2 regions of the Trichococcus sp. genome follow, and region 2 is predicted to be linked to the other one. Evidence: riboswitches for the same ligand, from Rfam matches in the RefSeq annotation. Region 2 holds a riboswitch; the other holds the start of a gene.
What was found. Region 2 has a riboswitch for fluoride ahead of ACTCCX_RS03195 (cation:proton antiporter domain-containing protein). Riboswitches for the same ligand answer to the same signal wherever they lie in the genome.

Region 1 (7,803 bases), on a different contig from region 2:
GACTTTTCGAGTACTTTTTCTTAAGCTTTTGTTATCCCAGTTATTTTCTCGAAAACAGAATGCATAGACTTGGCTTTTCCTTATGATTTTACCTGATGACTGTTCTTTATCATCTTCTTCGATATTTGTAAGTGCTACATCTTTGATTATAGTCGCATAATTGCCTTTCAATAGGATACCACCATCCTCAATGAATTTTACAGCGCACCTATTGCACTTACCAAATACAAATACAATTTCTGCACTGGATTTCGTATGATCCTCTCATGAAATCATGTGTTTTCAACTCTTACAAAAAAGAACCCCGATTTCATCAGGGCTCTGGCTATACAATTCAAAAACTGAATACAGACAACTTATAGATAATGTAACTTATTTTGAATTATTTTTTTTCACGTCGAAATGAGCCATTTGTGCCGAATTACCCAATTCCTCTTCTATTCGTAAAAATTGGTTATATTTTTCGACTCGCTCAGAACGCGCGATTGATCCGGTTTTAATTTGTCCTGCATTCATAGCTACAGCGAAGTCAGCAATAAATGTATCGCCTGTTTCACCTGACCTATGAGAAATCATGGTTGTATAATTGTTTTTTCTAGCCATTTTAATAGCTGCAATCGATTCAGAAACTGTTCCAATTTGGTTTAATTTAATTAAGATAGAATTAGCTATCCCTTTATCAATTCCTTCTTGGAAAATTTCTGGGTTCGTTACAAAAATATCGTCTCCGATCAATTGCACGCGGTCACCCAATACCTCTGTCAACTTTTTAAATCCATCCCAATCATGTTCAGATAAACCATCTTCAATGGAAATGATTGGGTATTTCTCTACAATATCTTGGTAATAACTGATCATCTGATCTGAAGTCATCGTTTTCCCTTCAAAATGATAGACGCCGTCGGAACTGAATTCACTGGCTGCAGGGTCCATAGCAATCGCTATGTCTTTACCAGGTTCATACCCGGCTGCTTTGATAGCTTCAACCAAGAAACCAAGAGCCTCCTCAGTGGATTTTAAGCGAGGGGCAAAACCACCTTCATCGCCTACCGCTGTCTCCAACCCTTTATCTTTCAACATTTTTTTCAGAGTGTGGTAAGTGTCCGCTACCATCTCTAACCCTTTTCTAAAGCTGGAAGTCCCAATAGGAGTAATTAAAAATTCTTGTACGTCTATACCCGAGTCAGCGTGTTTGCCGCCATTGATAACATTAAAAAATGGCAAGGGCAATTCTAAATCAACACCGCCCAAATAGCGATAAAGAGGAATATTTAATGAGTTAGCTGCCGCTCTGGCAACGGCCATGGATACACCCAGTATGGCATTAGCACCTAAACGTCCTTTATTAGGTGTCCCATCTGCTTCAATCATTAATGCGTCCACGAGTGCTTGATCAAAAGGGGATTGGTTTACTAATAAGCTGTTGATTTCAGTATTTACATTATTCACTGCAGTTGAAACCCCGAGACCTTTTAAACGTTTGCCTCCATCTCTTAACTCAACCGCCTCTTTATCTCCAGTAGATGCACCTGAAGGCACGGAAGCTCGTCCCCATGAACCATCCGTTAAATGAACGTCCACTTCAACGGTGGGGTTGCCGCGTGAATCGAATACTTCCCTTGCTTTGATAAACTGAATTTTCGCTGCCAAAATTTTCTCCTCCTTTATGATTAGACAATAAAAAATGACACCCACTTAAATAAAGGCGGTTTTGCGCCTTTATTTAAGTAGGTGTCATTAATCATAGTTATTATGATAGTTAAAGGCGAACACCATCGCCGACTTTCTATTTTCGTTAAGTATAGCAATTAAAAAATAATAAATCAATTATTATAATGGTTGCGCTTACTAATCCATTCTATTTACAAAATTGCTCAACAAAGTTGGAATTGCATAGAGAAGAGGCCGTCATTGAAATGCCGATAAGCTACATGCATTGTTAAGCGGTTTTGCCCTTATTTCCCGCAGCACTTTTTGTACTTTTTGCCGCTCCCGCAAGGACAAGGGTCATTGCGGCCGATTTTTGGTTCGTTGACGACGGGTGTCCCCTTCGACTTTGGCATGAAGCCCGCGTCGTTGTTCATCAGCTGCTCAAAATAGTTCTCTTTGACAGGACCTCGGTTATATTTGAAATAGGCCCAACCCATCAATTCATCGATCGTATCATCGATTTTTTGCAAGTGTATGTTCCTCTTGGCCCTAGCCAGAACTGACACCTCGCCTTCCCGCATGGAATGATCCACGGATTCCATGCCGATCATGAAATAATCCACCTTATCATTTTCATAGGCTGCTTTGATTTCATCATACACCTCGCCCGGATAAATATCCGTACAGAGATTTATCAGCAACGTGACAATGGTCATGTTGTCGATTGTGGGGAGCAGTTCTTTGTAATAAGCCATAAGCTCCTTCCGTTCGAGCTCTCCGTGCAATGTCAAAATAGCCAATGCGATCAGAGCTTCGACTCTGACATACTTATCAGCATCCTCATTCTCAGCCAGCTGCTTTAGGGGTGCCACATCATCGCCACAAATGGATGCCATTATCCTTCCGGCATAATCCGTCACCGCATCCCCAAACAACTTGTCTGCCAGTCCATTCGGCAGACTGAACAGCTCCAGAACGATAGGATAAGCTTCTTTAGCTCTGAACTGAACCAACAGAAAAACCGCATATATATGCCCAAAATAATCAAAATCGTTGCTGTATTTTTCTGCGTTATCCCTTACCTCTTTTAGAAGAGCCAGCAACAAAGGAATCGCCTCTTCTTTTCTGGCAATGATTTCCGTCAACTCTGCTTCGGGGAAAATCCTGGCGGGATCGCATTTGATGCGCTCAATCAGTTCAGCCATCGTCTCTTCGGAAGGGTCGAAAGTGGCTGGATTCTGTTTCCTTTTGCCTTCGATACTGGCTAATCGCTTGCCGAAATCCGCTTCATCGAAAGCTTCTCCCGTTGCCAAACTCGCGGTTATCCTGTCCAACAGAACTTCAGCGATGCTTTCTTTCGCCTCTTGCGGGCTGCAGCCTGAAGCAATCAGCCGTTCAAAAGTATCCTTTGTGCATTTTGGTTCGTTCATGCTCAATTGATTATCCACTGCTTCCAACATGGTTACTTTCAATTCTCTGCTTACCATCACTAACACCTCACCAATGATATAGGTTTTTAGCACTGCACTTTATGTACCTCTAGTTTACCATATCTGCACTTCGCGGGGCACTTCTGGGCGGAAAGTAACAGATAATAAACTGTCACCTCCGGCTTCTTCGGCTTCGCCGGAGTTCGGCTGCCTGAAAATCATTCTTCTCCGGCCAACATTCGCTTGCCGATGATGATCGGTCGGCGCGTCGCTCAACTCCGGGCAGCACGTCTCTGGCCGTAGCTGGCGGTCACCACGGTGGCGCGTTGATTGAAAAGATGAATAACTCTAAAGTATTCATCTTTTCGAGCCCGAATCTTTGCTTAAACATGAATAACTATGAATTATCCATGTTTTTCGCACGACAAACTCGCCCCAGTCCAAAAAAAGCAGGAGCCGCCCAACTTTTCGGGGCAGCTCCTACTTTTTGCATAGATAGACGTTCGATTTATCATAGGGTACTCCGAAGCCGATTGCCTACGCGCACCTATTTGTCCTCATTTATAGGTCGGCAGGTAATCGCCATGGGCAGCGATCAGTTCGTCAACCATCGCTTTGATTTCGGAAATGGACAGTTCTGAACTCGCATGCGGGTCCATCAAGGCCGCTTGATAGATTTTGTCTTTTTCGAGTGTCATTGCGGCTTCAACAGTCAGTTCCTGGACATTGATGTTCGTCCGGTTCAATGCGGCCAGTTGCGTAGGCAGGTCGCCCACATAGGTAGGTTGAACGCCATTCTTGTCCACCAAACACGGAACTTCCACACAGCAATTTTCCGGCAAGTTCGTGATCAGACCTTTATTCAAAACATTCCCGGCAATCATAGCTGGGGTTCCGGTTGTAATCGCATCCATAATATAAGAGGCATATTCGCGGCTTCTCGTGTGTTCCAGTGAACCGTTGTTGACGATTTCTTCTCTTTGAGTTTCCCAACCTGCAATTTGATCAACGCATCTTCTCAAGTACTCATCGATCGGGATCTGCAATTGGTCAATCAGCTCCGGATAATTTTTCTTGATGAAGTATGGATGGTACTCTGCGTTGTGCTCGCTGGATTCCGTGATATAGTAGCCGAAATGTTTCATCAATTCAAAACGCACAGAATCCTTATGGGGATCAGCGATTTTTGAAGCCAGACTGCGGATTTCAGGGTAGAAATCTTTTCCGTTCCGGTTGATTTCCAGCAGCCAGGCCATATGGTTGATGCCGGCGATTTTCCATTGGAATTCATCCAGATTGTACTGATCTTTTATCCCCAGATGTTCGAACAGTTCCGGTACACAGACTTGGACACTGTGGCACAAGCCGACCGTTTTGATCTTCGTCGCTTTCAGCATGCCCATCGTCAAAATCGCCATCGGATTGGTGTAGTTCAGTAGCCATGCATCCGGACAAACTTCTTCCATTTCTTTCGCAAACTCAAACATCACAGGAAGTGTGCGCAATCCTCTGAAAATACCGCCGATTCCGGTAGTGTCCCCGATCGTCTGCTGCAAGCCGTATTTTTTCGGGATCTCAAAATCAATCACCGTGCTCGGTTTGTATCCGCCCACTTGAATCGCATTGATGACAAAATTCGCGCCCTTCAGAGCTTCTTTTCTGTCGCTGAAAGACTTTATTTTCGCGCGGTTTTGGTTCGAGTTTTTGTTGATTGTCTGAAGCATCAGTTCGGATTCTTTTAATCTTTTTTCATCAATATCGTATAATGCGATTTCTGCATCCTGGAGACTCGGCGTCAGCATCGCATCCCCCAAAACATTTTTTGCGAAGATTGTGCTCCCTGCACCGATAAAACAAATTTTGACCATGTCCATGCTCCTTTTCTATTTGATGTCTCCAGTATAGTTGATTCTTACTGAATAAGAAGGGCATGATTTTAGCTGCAGGGTACAATTTTCTAGGTCTTATTTTTCAAGCTTATACCGGGTCGGAGAACTGTGGAACTGGCTTTTGAAGGCCCGTGAAAAGGAGTGCCGGTTTTGATACCCTACCGCGCTCGCTATTTCCTCCACTGATAGTTCCGTCGTTTTCAGCAACTGGCTAGCTTTATTCATCCGGTACAGGTTCACATATTTGAGAGCGGTCAAGCCCAACTCCTCTTTGATCACCTGGCTGAAATAGGACGGGTGCAGGTACATCGATTTTGCGATTTCTTCGATCGTCAAACCCTCGCGGTAATAATTATTTTCCACGTACAACAAAAAGGCTTCGCTGTATTTTTTCGTTCGGCTGACACGGACACCCATTTCCATATTTTCATTGTGGATTCTGAAAAACGAGAAAATGTCATAGAAAAAGGCCTGATTTACTAGTTTTTTGGAATCATCAAAAAAATCGGATTGCATAAAGCGCTCGAATTTCCTCTGCAGCTCATCTTTCGCGTCGACCTTGCCGATATAATCCTTCGCCCCGATTCCGTTCGTATGCAGGATATCCTCCACCTTACTGCCCGAAAAGCCTATCCAATAGTATTCCCAAGGATTTTCAGCATCCGCTTCGTAATCGACCAGTTCATTCGGACGGATCAGGAAAAAATCTCCCGCTCCCAAGTCATGTGTTGTATCGTTCACGATGTATCTTCCTTTTCCGCTGATCACAAAGTGCACGATATAGTTGTCCCGTAACCAAGGGCCAAATCGATGCCCGCTCTTGCATTTCTCGTATCCTACATTGAAAAAGAAGAAATCCGAGAAATAATATTCTTTGAAATATAGATCCTTTAAGTGTTTTTCATCCATAGCGCGACCTCTGTTGTCTGTTTATTTATCGTGATTGTCGTATAGATAGATTCTAGCACAACATCTATTATTGGCGAAAAGATGGATAACTGTGGATTATCCATCTTTTTCGTACACACGATTGCCAACACCACCTAGAAAAGCCGAAAAAGCGCCCCCGCAAGGGCGCCTTTTCGGCTTTTTCATTGAAACATTCTTATCCTTTAACAGATCCGGATGTCACGCCTTCCACGTAGAAGCGTTGCATGAAGATGAACAGGATCGTGATTGGGATGGCGATGAGCACGCAGCCGGCGGTGAACGCCATGAACAGCGAGTTGGCGGTCGTGCGGGTCATCATTGTGAACAGGCCGATCGCAATCGTGTAGTTCGGGATGTTGTCGCCCATGATGATTTTGGCGAAGATGAAGTCCATCCATGGTCCCATGAAAGCCAGCAAGGACGTGTACACGATGATCGGTTTGGACAACGGCAGCGTGATTTTTGTGAAAATCTGCCACTTGTTGGCGCCGTCGATCATGGCCGATTCGTCGAGCGCCATCGGAATTGTGTCAAAGAATCCTTTGGCGATGTAGAAGCCCAGCGCGGAACCCGCGGAATAGACCAGAATCAAAGCAAGCAGGCTTTCGGTCAGGTTCAGGGCTTTCAGGATGTAGTAGACGGCAATCATGCTCATGAAGCCGGGGAACATGTTCAGCACCAAAGCGACTTTCAGGAACGGTTTCCGCATCTTGAAGCGTAGGCGCGACAGGGCGTACGCCATGGCGATCGTGATGAGGGTCGACAGGATGCAGCTGATTACGGAAACGAACAGCGTGTTCAGGAACCATCGCACAAACGGATAGTTCCCGGATGTGTTCAGCAGCAGAATCTTATAGTTTTCCAAAGTGAACGATTTCGGGATGATGTACGGGACGAACGCGCCGCCCTCTGCCCGGAAGCTGGTCAGAACGATCCAAACGATCGGGAACAGCCAAATGACCGACAGGACAGCCAGGATGGCGTAGACCGCAGCCAGCGAATACCGCCGCTGCGCTTTGTATCCTGTTGTTTTCTTTGCTTTTGCCATTTTTTAGCCCTCCTTGAATGAATTCGTTCTTGTGTAAGCAAGCAGACTGAATGCTGCGGACAGGATGAAGATCAGGATACCGATGACGGATGCCAAATTATAGTCCATTGTATTGACGGTCAAATTATACAGCCACGTGACGAGCAAATCCGTCGAACCCGCGCCATAGAAGTCGGAGTTCGAAGGTCCACCGCCGGTCAACAGGAAAATGACGTTGAAGTTGTTGATGTTTCCAATGAACTGTTGGATCAGCGCCGGCATCATCACGAACAGGATTTGCGGGAACGTGATGTTGCGGAAAATCTGTAGCTTATTCGCGCCATCGATCCGAGCAGCCTCGATCTGATCGGTCGGCAGGTTTTGGATGATCCCCGTCGAAACCAGCATCGTGGCCGGAATCCCAATCCACATGTTGACGACGATGACGGTAATTTTTGCCCAGATCGGATCCGTCAAAAACGGAATGGCGGAATCAATCAGACCCAGGCTCAGCAGCGTTGCATTGATGGGACCCGCGCCATTCAAGAGATTGCGCATGACCAACAGCGAGATGAACTGCGGCACGGCCATCGTGATGACGAAAATCGTGCGCCAAACACCCTTGAATTTCAGGCCTTTGGTGTTGATCAAAAGCGCCAGTAGGATGCCGAAGAAAAAGCAAGTGACAGTCGCCAGCGTAGCCCAAATCAGCGTCCAGCCCAAGACCGGGAAGAAGGTGTCTGCCATATTCCCGGAAATGACGTTACCGAAGTTCACAAAGCCGACCCAGGTAAAGAGGTTTTTCGGTGGCAGGTGCGTATGGTCATAGTTTGTGAAGGCGATCGAGATCATGTAGAGCAACGGCAGAATCGTGAAT
Region 2 (7,803 bases):
GAGCCTTGTCCGATGATGGACAGGCACCTCGATTTTTTACTTGGTCAGGAAAGTCTTGTAGGTGCGGTCAATGAAGGTGGCTCCGATCGGCGCGGTGAGAATGATCGCCAAGACGGCGACACTCAAAATGATGCTGCCCGCTTCGACTCCGGCAGCTAAAGGAATGGATCCGATGGCCGCTTGGACCGTTGCTTTCGGCGTGTAAGCCATCGCTGAGAAGATGCGTTCCTTTGTGTTCAGGTTTGTGCCTGAAACCGCCAGAAAAACCGCCAGCATCCGGAAAAACAAAGCGCCGAAGATCAAGGCGACGGCCGCGAAACCGGCGCCGCCCAAGGCCGTGATATCTACGGCCGCACCTACCAATACGAACAGGAAGACTTCTGCTGCAGACCAGATCTTGGAAAATTTATCATTGAGACGTTTGGCCAATTCCGGACGTTTTTTCAGTAATGTTGCTCCGACGGCCATAACGCCCAGCAGTCCGGAGAACGGAATGAATTTGGCAAAGGCATCCTCCACCGTAACCAGCAGAAAGCAAGCACTCAGCACGAGCATGACTTTCATCGTATCGCGGATATGGAACGTCCGGAAGATAAATACCAGACCCAGACCCACCAACAGACCCCCGAGCAGGCCCAACGCAATCGAAACCGGAACGGAAAGCAGCGTAATTGCCTGGAAACCGCTGCCTGTGTACATACCCATAAACGAGGTGAACAGGACGATGACATAGACGTCATCGACGGATGCGCCCGCCAGAATCATCTGCGGAATCCCTTTAGTTTTGCCGTAGCCGCTCTCGATCAACATGATCATGCGCGGGACGACAACAGCCGGCGAAACAGCTCCAAGGACAGCCCCGAGGATGGCAGCCTCCAGTAAAGTGATGCCCAACAATTTCGGGGCCAAGAGCGTGACCGCCAGGATTTCAAATGTTGCAGGCAAAAAAGTCATCAGTACAGCAGGACGGCCGATTTTTTTGAGATCGCCCAAATCCATGGTCAAACCTGCGCGCACGAGAATGACAATCAGAGCGATTTTGCGGATGTCCGCCGAAATGGCCAGCAATTCCGGCGCCATCAGGTCCGTTCCATAGGGACCCAAGAGGATGCCGGTCAAAATCAATCCCAACAAGCCGGGCAGTTGGAACCGGGTGAAGAGCGAACTGAGAAGAAAACCAAGGATAAGAATTAGCGCGATACTGTATATCAAAAGCTGCACCTCCAAATTTTTGCCACTAAAAAAGCCGAAGACAGACTGCGCCTATTGCGCAGAAGTCATCAGCTTGTATAAGCGGTTTAAGCGATTTGCTTCGGGAGACATTCATTCCCGTTAGTATAGATAGTATGATAGCATGTTTTTGAAAGGCAGACAAGGGGAATGGGAATCCACATCTGTGTTTGAGTTCTGTTCCCACTGCGCGTTATTAGGATGAGGAGCACATTATCAAAATTGCTACAATCGCTCAAAAATGATAGGATAAAAGTAATTAGATTGCATGATCAAAGGCCGGATCCCGTGATTGTGGGGCTGGAAAATTTTTTAACCGGCCATTCCGACAAGGTTTTCCATCAGAAAAATGTGAGGTGGCATGCGTGAATGAAATCAACAGAGAGAAGATCGTGAGCAAGCTAAAGAGCATTCCTGGATTAAAAGGCATCGTGGGTAGCGGAGCTGGAGGCAATAGCATGGAAGCAGCAATCCTCCTGTACTATGCCGCCAGTGACTCGCTCCATCCTGATTTGGATCAGGTCATCAGCCAGCTGGCGGACGCCGGGTCGCCGATCGATTACGGTATAAGGGAAAGCGGACGTGTGGGACAGGCTATCGGGGACTGCCTTGAAGGAAAAATAAAGATCGAACACGGGAACGGTTATCCTTTCGGCATTGTGAACAGCAGCTATGCCGCTGAAATTCATTATGGCAGGATTCTTTGGGAAACGCCGGACCGCCCGATTACAAAGTTGAAGGAAAAGCTTTTGATGCAAGGGGCTTATCCGGAAACGATGCGCCAGGCGACGATTGCTTATTTCATGAAGGAGGCGGCAAGGGCGGTTGAATCCGGCCATCACGCCGCCATGCAAGGTGATATTCATTACGCTAGCGGCAGCTTCTTCCACGCGGCTTGTTCCTGGGTTCAGGTCATCTATGCTTTGAACCGACAGTTCCTTTTGAATGAAAAGGGCAGCGTAAAACGTGCGAACCAGTTGCCGATCAGCCCAAAACAATTCCGCGTACGCGTGAATCAGATTTACCGCTATTTCGCCGCGAACAATCCGAAACTTGCCTATTGCGAAATCGATATGCTGGAGCAAGAGATGACAGCGTTGGTAAAAAAATTCGAGGAAGCATAGATTCGAAAAATATTTGCCGGTAATGAGGCAAAGGCATTTTCGTATTGCATACCCTATGGAGGGATGAATTTGAAATTCTATGACGATAATCAGAAAAAGATAAGGTATCAATTCGGCTACTACAGTATGCTTTTGATGGCTGCCCTGCTCATTGTTTATACTTCCATGCCGGAAGGTAGACTTGGAGGAATTTCGTACCAAAATGCTATCAAGAGTATCATTATGATCAGTGCTGTGTTCTTTGCAGTCAACGTTGTTTATCGGCACGCGTTTTTTGATCTGTATACACGCCGGCCGTTTTGGGGCAGTGCCTTCTTTTTGGCGATGGCTGGGTTGCAGGCGCAGCAAGCCTATCAGTTGTATCATTTGGGCATGGAGCTTCCTGTCCCGATCAATGCCGCGGAATTCATCCTCATGCACAGCCTGGAGGTAGCATTGTACCTTTCGATTCCTTTAACTTATGGCGTGCGCAAAATGGTTGATCGGTTCGCGTCAAAGAAACAGAGTGCAACAGAAACCCGACAGTCGTCTTGAACGGCTGTTTTTTTTTATTATAGTAGGAAACTTGCGATGAAAAATGATTGGATATCGGGAAACAGAGGTTTATCCGGAAAAATCCGCAGGTGTCTGCCTTTGAGGCAAGCGAATGCGGTACCAGCTGTCATGAACCTGAAAGTGCGCTATCAAACTCAATTCGCTGCCAGTATTAGTTTCTTTCCGGTAATCAGTCCTGAACCTTTGCGCAAACGCTCTCTTAGTGCTAATCTAAAGGAAACTGAAGCAGATCCATTCAAAAAGGGGGCAACCAACATGGAAATTTCAAGGATGACTGTTAAAGGCAAAGGTTTCGCCAGCGCTCCACCTGATACTATCGCCATTTCACTGCAGTTGGAGGATATCAAGGATACGTACGAATTGGCGATGCAGCATGCCGCTTTGGCGCTGGAGCAAGTCCGGGAAACCTTGTTGCCGCTCGGATTCCCAAAAAAGGAAATCCGCTCCTCACACTTTTCAATCGACAGCGCTTATGAACACAGGAACGACTTCCGCGGCGAAAATAAGCGCTACTTCCTCGGCTACCGCTACCGGAACGACCTGAAGATCACCTTTGCGAACGACAGCAAGCGCCTTGGCGAAATTCTTTTGGCGTTGTCGATCTGCGAAGCGGATCCGGAATTTTCGGTCTATTTTTTCCTGAAGGATCGCCAGGCTGTCGAGCAAGCCTTGCTGGAGGATGCCGTGCGTGACGCCAAGGAGAAAGCCCAGATACTTGCTGCGGCTGGCGGTGTCATGCTCGGGAAAATCTTGGCAATCGATTACGATTGGGGCGAAATCGAAGTGCGTTCCCGTGTCTATGCAGCCTCATCTCAGATGGTCTACGACAGTGCCCCAATGATCGATCTTGAGCCGGAAGACATCAGCAACAGCGATACCGTTACGGTCGTTTGGGAAATCCTGAATGCGCAAAAAGCCTGATGGGCCTTTCTTTCAGAGAGTTAAGGTATACTTGGATACCATAATATTTTGGTCCGATACTGAAAATTTCTGCAACATAATAATATCGAAAAACGCCGAGATGGTATATCCTATACAAAGCAAAGCGTGTTTCTTACAAAAATTCACAAAAACTTCGCATTTCAAAAGTATACTGAAACCCGCTAGAAACCTCAGTAAAGGAGTAATTCCATGAAACTGAAAGAAATGCTGTCTGATTGCCAGCTGGGAAAGCAGCCTAAGTGGGATGGAGAACAAATAATCACCGGCATTACCGATAGTTCCAAGGACATCACGGATGGAATGGTATTTGTCGCCATCGCCGGTTTTGAACAGGATGGGCATGATTATATCCCACATGCAATCGAGCAAGGGGCCGCTTTGATCGTCGGCGAACACGATTATCCAGAGGCATTACCGATTCCATACCTTAAAGTCACCAATAGTCGCCAAGCGCTGGGGCAGCTGGCGGATAAATTCTATAGGCATCCTTCCGGAAGGAAACGCGTCATCGGCATCACCGGCACGAACGGAAAGACGACGACTGCTTTTTTCCTCAAACACTTGTTGGAGCAGCAAGGGTTTGACGTTTCCCTGATCGGCACCATCTACAATGAAATCAACGGTATCCAATATCCGACGCCGAATACGACACCGAATGCCGAAAAGGTTCATGAACTGATCGCGGCTTCGCAGGATGACTTTGTCGTCATCGAAGTCTCTTCGCATGGGTTGACACAATACCGTCTGGAGGGTGTTGCCTTCGACTATGCCCTGTTCATGAATCTGCAGCACGACCATTTGGATTACCACAAAACAATGGCGGCTTATTTTGAAGCCAAGGCGTTGCTTTTCGATAAGCTGAAACTGGATGGGAAAGCGATCGTCAATACCGATGATACCTGGGGCTTGAAGCTGGCGGAGCGCTTGATCGCAAAGGGGATAGCGGTCATTACTGTGGGTCATCAGGAAGATGCGAATCTTTCCATCAAAAAGATGACCAATCAGGCTGTCACGTTGGATATTTCCGGCGAGGTATCGGTGCTGGATCCGCATATGCCTGGTGAACACAATCTCTATGATATTGCGATGGCGGGTGCGGTCATTCAGGATTTTGGCTATCCGCTGGCGGATGTTACGAGGCAGATGCGTTCATTTTCGGGCGTGCCGGGGCGGTATGAAATCGTCCATCTGAAAAACGGAGCCCACTGTGTCATCGATTACGCGCATACGCCGGAAGCGGTCAGCTCGATTCTGAAATCGATGCACATGGATGGTGCGGAGAGGATTACGCACATTTTTGGTTTTCGCGGCAACCGCGATGCGTCGAAGCGGGATGAAATGATTGCGGCTTCGGCAGGTCAGAGTACGCGTGTGATTTTGACGACCGACGATCTGAACAGCATTCCGGAAGAAACGATGAGGCAGGAATATGCTGAATATCAGCATAAATTTGCTGGGATGCATCAAATCGATGTCTTGATGGACCGGACATTGGCAATCCAAACGGCCGTGAGTGATGCTCGAGAAGGCGATTGGATCCTGCTGACCGGCAAAGGACATGAAAAATACAAGACTACCTTTGCTTTACCGACTGCTTCCGACAAGGAAACGGTGCTGTACCTGAAGAATTCCGAAAAATAGAATGGTTATAAAGCCGCAAAACACTCGTTTTCAAAGTGTTTGCGGCTTTTCTTTTTTATCTGGGTGTTCGATTTTTCCTATCAAGAGTGTTCGGAAACGCGGAATATGCCGATTCACTATGAAATGGTAAGCTAACAGAAGCTATTTTTTGTTCATTATGAACAAAAAACATGGTTATGCGGCCTTTTCGAGGCACACACGGCATCAGAATAACGCATATAAGTTGGGGGAGGAATCAGATAAATGGCATCACACGTGATAGACATGATCATGATGAGAAACAATTTCGGGACGGAAGCGATGCGCGGTGTCTGGTCGGAGGATAACCGGCTGCAGAAGCATCTGGACGTCGAAGCGGCTTTGGCGCTTGCAGAAGGGGAACTGGGCTTGATCCCTCAAACCGCTGCCGAGATGATTGCTTCGAAGGCGAAGAGTGAATACGTCAATCTGGAGGCGCTGGCTGCCAGCGGGGCGAAGTTGAAGCATTCGTTGATGCCGACGATCAATGCTTTGCAGGAGTTGAGCGGGGCTGATGGCGAATATGTGCATTTCGGCGCGACCACCCAGGATATCGTAGACACGGGGACAATGCTGCAATTGAAGGAAGCACACCAGATCTTCATCAGCGAACTGGAGGAAATCGCGCGCGAATTGGCTCGTCTTGCGGCTGAATACCGCACGACCCCAATGGCGGGGCGCTCGCACGGGATGCAGGGCTTGCCGACGACATTCGGTTTCAAAATGGCAGTTGTGCTAAGCGAAACGTTGCGCCATCTGGATCGCTTGAAGGAAGCAGAGGAGCGGATTTTCGTGGGTGGCATCGCCGGTGCGGTCGGTACTTATGCCTCTTTCGGAGAGCAGGGGCCGGCCATCGAAGCTGCCGCCTTGACGCGATTGGGATTGAACACACCGGATATCTGCTGGCAATCCTCGCGCGACCGAATCGCGGAATACGGCAGCATCATCGGCCTCATCAGCGGAACGCTCGGTAAGGTAGGGAATGAATTCTACAATCTGATGCGGACGGAAATCGATGAAGTGGAAGAGCCGTTTTCGGCAGGCAAAATCGGTTCTTCGACGATGCCGCACAAACGCAATCCTGCGGCATTCGAAGGGATCGCCAGCTTGACGCGTCCAATTTTGGCGAATGTCTCCTTGATCCAACAATCAACAATGGTCGAACATGAACGCGATGCGATGACTTGGAGGGGCGAATGGATCGCTCTGCCGGAAATCTGCATCTACCTTTCATCACAATTGGCCACTACGAAGGCTGTGCTGAAAGGCTTGGTCGTGAAGCCGAAGCATATGCTGCGCAATCTGAACCTGCAGGGCGGCTTGCTGCTGTCGGAAAGGGTCATGTTCGTTTTGTCCGAACAGTTGGGCAAACAGACGGCACACCATCTGGTCTACGAACTGTCGATGGCGGCGGTAGAGGAGGAACGTTCTTTCCGCGATGTGCTTGTCGAAAATGAAACGGTCCGCCAGCATCTGTCCGAAACGGCAATAGATGACTTGCTGGATCCGGAAACCTATCTTGGTTCGGCACCCCAAAAGGTTGATGAGGTGTTGAAACGATTCGAAGCAACCGGCCTGGACACCAGTGTAGAAGGAGCGGATGCACAATGACGCAGATTTTCCGTTTGGCGCGGGAAGCGGATGCGCCCGGACTGGCGGAACTGCTCCGCCAAGCCTATGTTTCCAATACAGAGCTTGGCATCCATTTCGCTGCGGCGCATGCGGATACGGAAGCCGCCAAAAAACACATTTCCAATAATGTTTGCTACCTTTTGGAAGAGGATGGACAAGTGCTGGGCACGGTCTCTTTGCGGATGCCGTGGGGGCCAAACCCGGGTCCGGCAGGTGTGCCGCACATCGGTTGGCTGGCTGTTTCGCCGGCCGCCGGTAAAAAAGGCATCGGTAGTTGTTTGTTGGATTTTATCGAACAGGACATCGCGCGCGACCTGTTGAAATGTCCGGCAGTCACTTTGGGGACGGCAGTCGAGCATCCGTGGCTGCCACAGCTGTACGAAAAAAGAGGTTACGAAAAATTTGCGGAGACCGACCTCGGTCTAGGGCATATCACCGCTTATTTCAAAAAAATAATCATAAAATCATTCACATAAAAGGGGAAATAGAAAATGAAAAAATTGATGGCATTGGCATTCGCAGCAACGGTCGTATTGGCAGGCTGCGGAAACGGCACGGAAACAGACAGTTCAGCGGACAGCGCGGCAAGCAACGCAACGAGTTCCCAAGAAGCTGGTACTTCGGCAGCGACGGAAGAAAAAGTGCTGCGGGTCGGAGCGAC

Region 1: linked by a shared signal. The riboswitch ahead of eno (phosphopyruvate hydratase) and the one ahead of ACTCCX_RS03195 (cation:proton antiporter domain-containing protein) in region 2 are both predicted to bind fluoride.

Annotation. Positions count from the first base shown of each region.
Region 1 is NZ_JBSQPW010000018.1:6,951-14,753, forward strand. Features, by position in the region: gene eno (phosphopyruvate hydratase) at 373-1,650, opposite strand; fluoride riboswitch at 1,722-1,789, opposite strand; gene ACTCCX_RS06570 (DUF1186 domain-containing protein) at 1,956-3,137, opposite strand; gene melA (alpha-galactosidase) at 3,638-4,948, opposite strand; gene ACTCCX_RS06580 (AraC family transcriptional regulator) at 5,045-5,878, opposite strand; gene ACTCCX_RS06585 (sugar ABC transporter permease) at 6,075-6,947, opposite strand; gene ACTCCX_RS06590 (carbohydrate ABC transporter permease) at 6,951-7,803, opposite strand, start outside.
Region 2 is NZ_JBSQPW010000007.1:58,082-65,884, forward strand. Features, by position in the region: gene ACTCCX_RS03195 (cation:proton antiporter domain-containing protein) at 37-1,221, opposite strand; fluoride riboswitch at 1,265-1,340, opposite strand; gene ACTCCX_RS03200 (hypothetical protein) at 1,596-2,354, shown strand; gene ACTCCX_RS03205 (hypothetical protein) at 2,424-2,888, shown strand; gene ACTCCX_RS03210 (SIMPL domain-containing protein) at 3,165-3,830, shown strand; gene ACTCCX_RS03215 (UDP-N-acetylmuramoyl-L-alanyl-D-glutamate--2,6-diaminopimelate ligase) at 4,041-5,492, shown strand; gene purB (adenylosuccinate lyase) at 5,736-7,121, shown strand; gene ACTCCX_RS03225 (GNAT family N-acetyltransferase) at 7,118-7,618, shown strand; gene ACTCCX_RS03230 (amino acid ABC transporter substrate-binding protein) at 7,634-7,803, shown strand, end outside.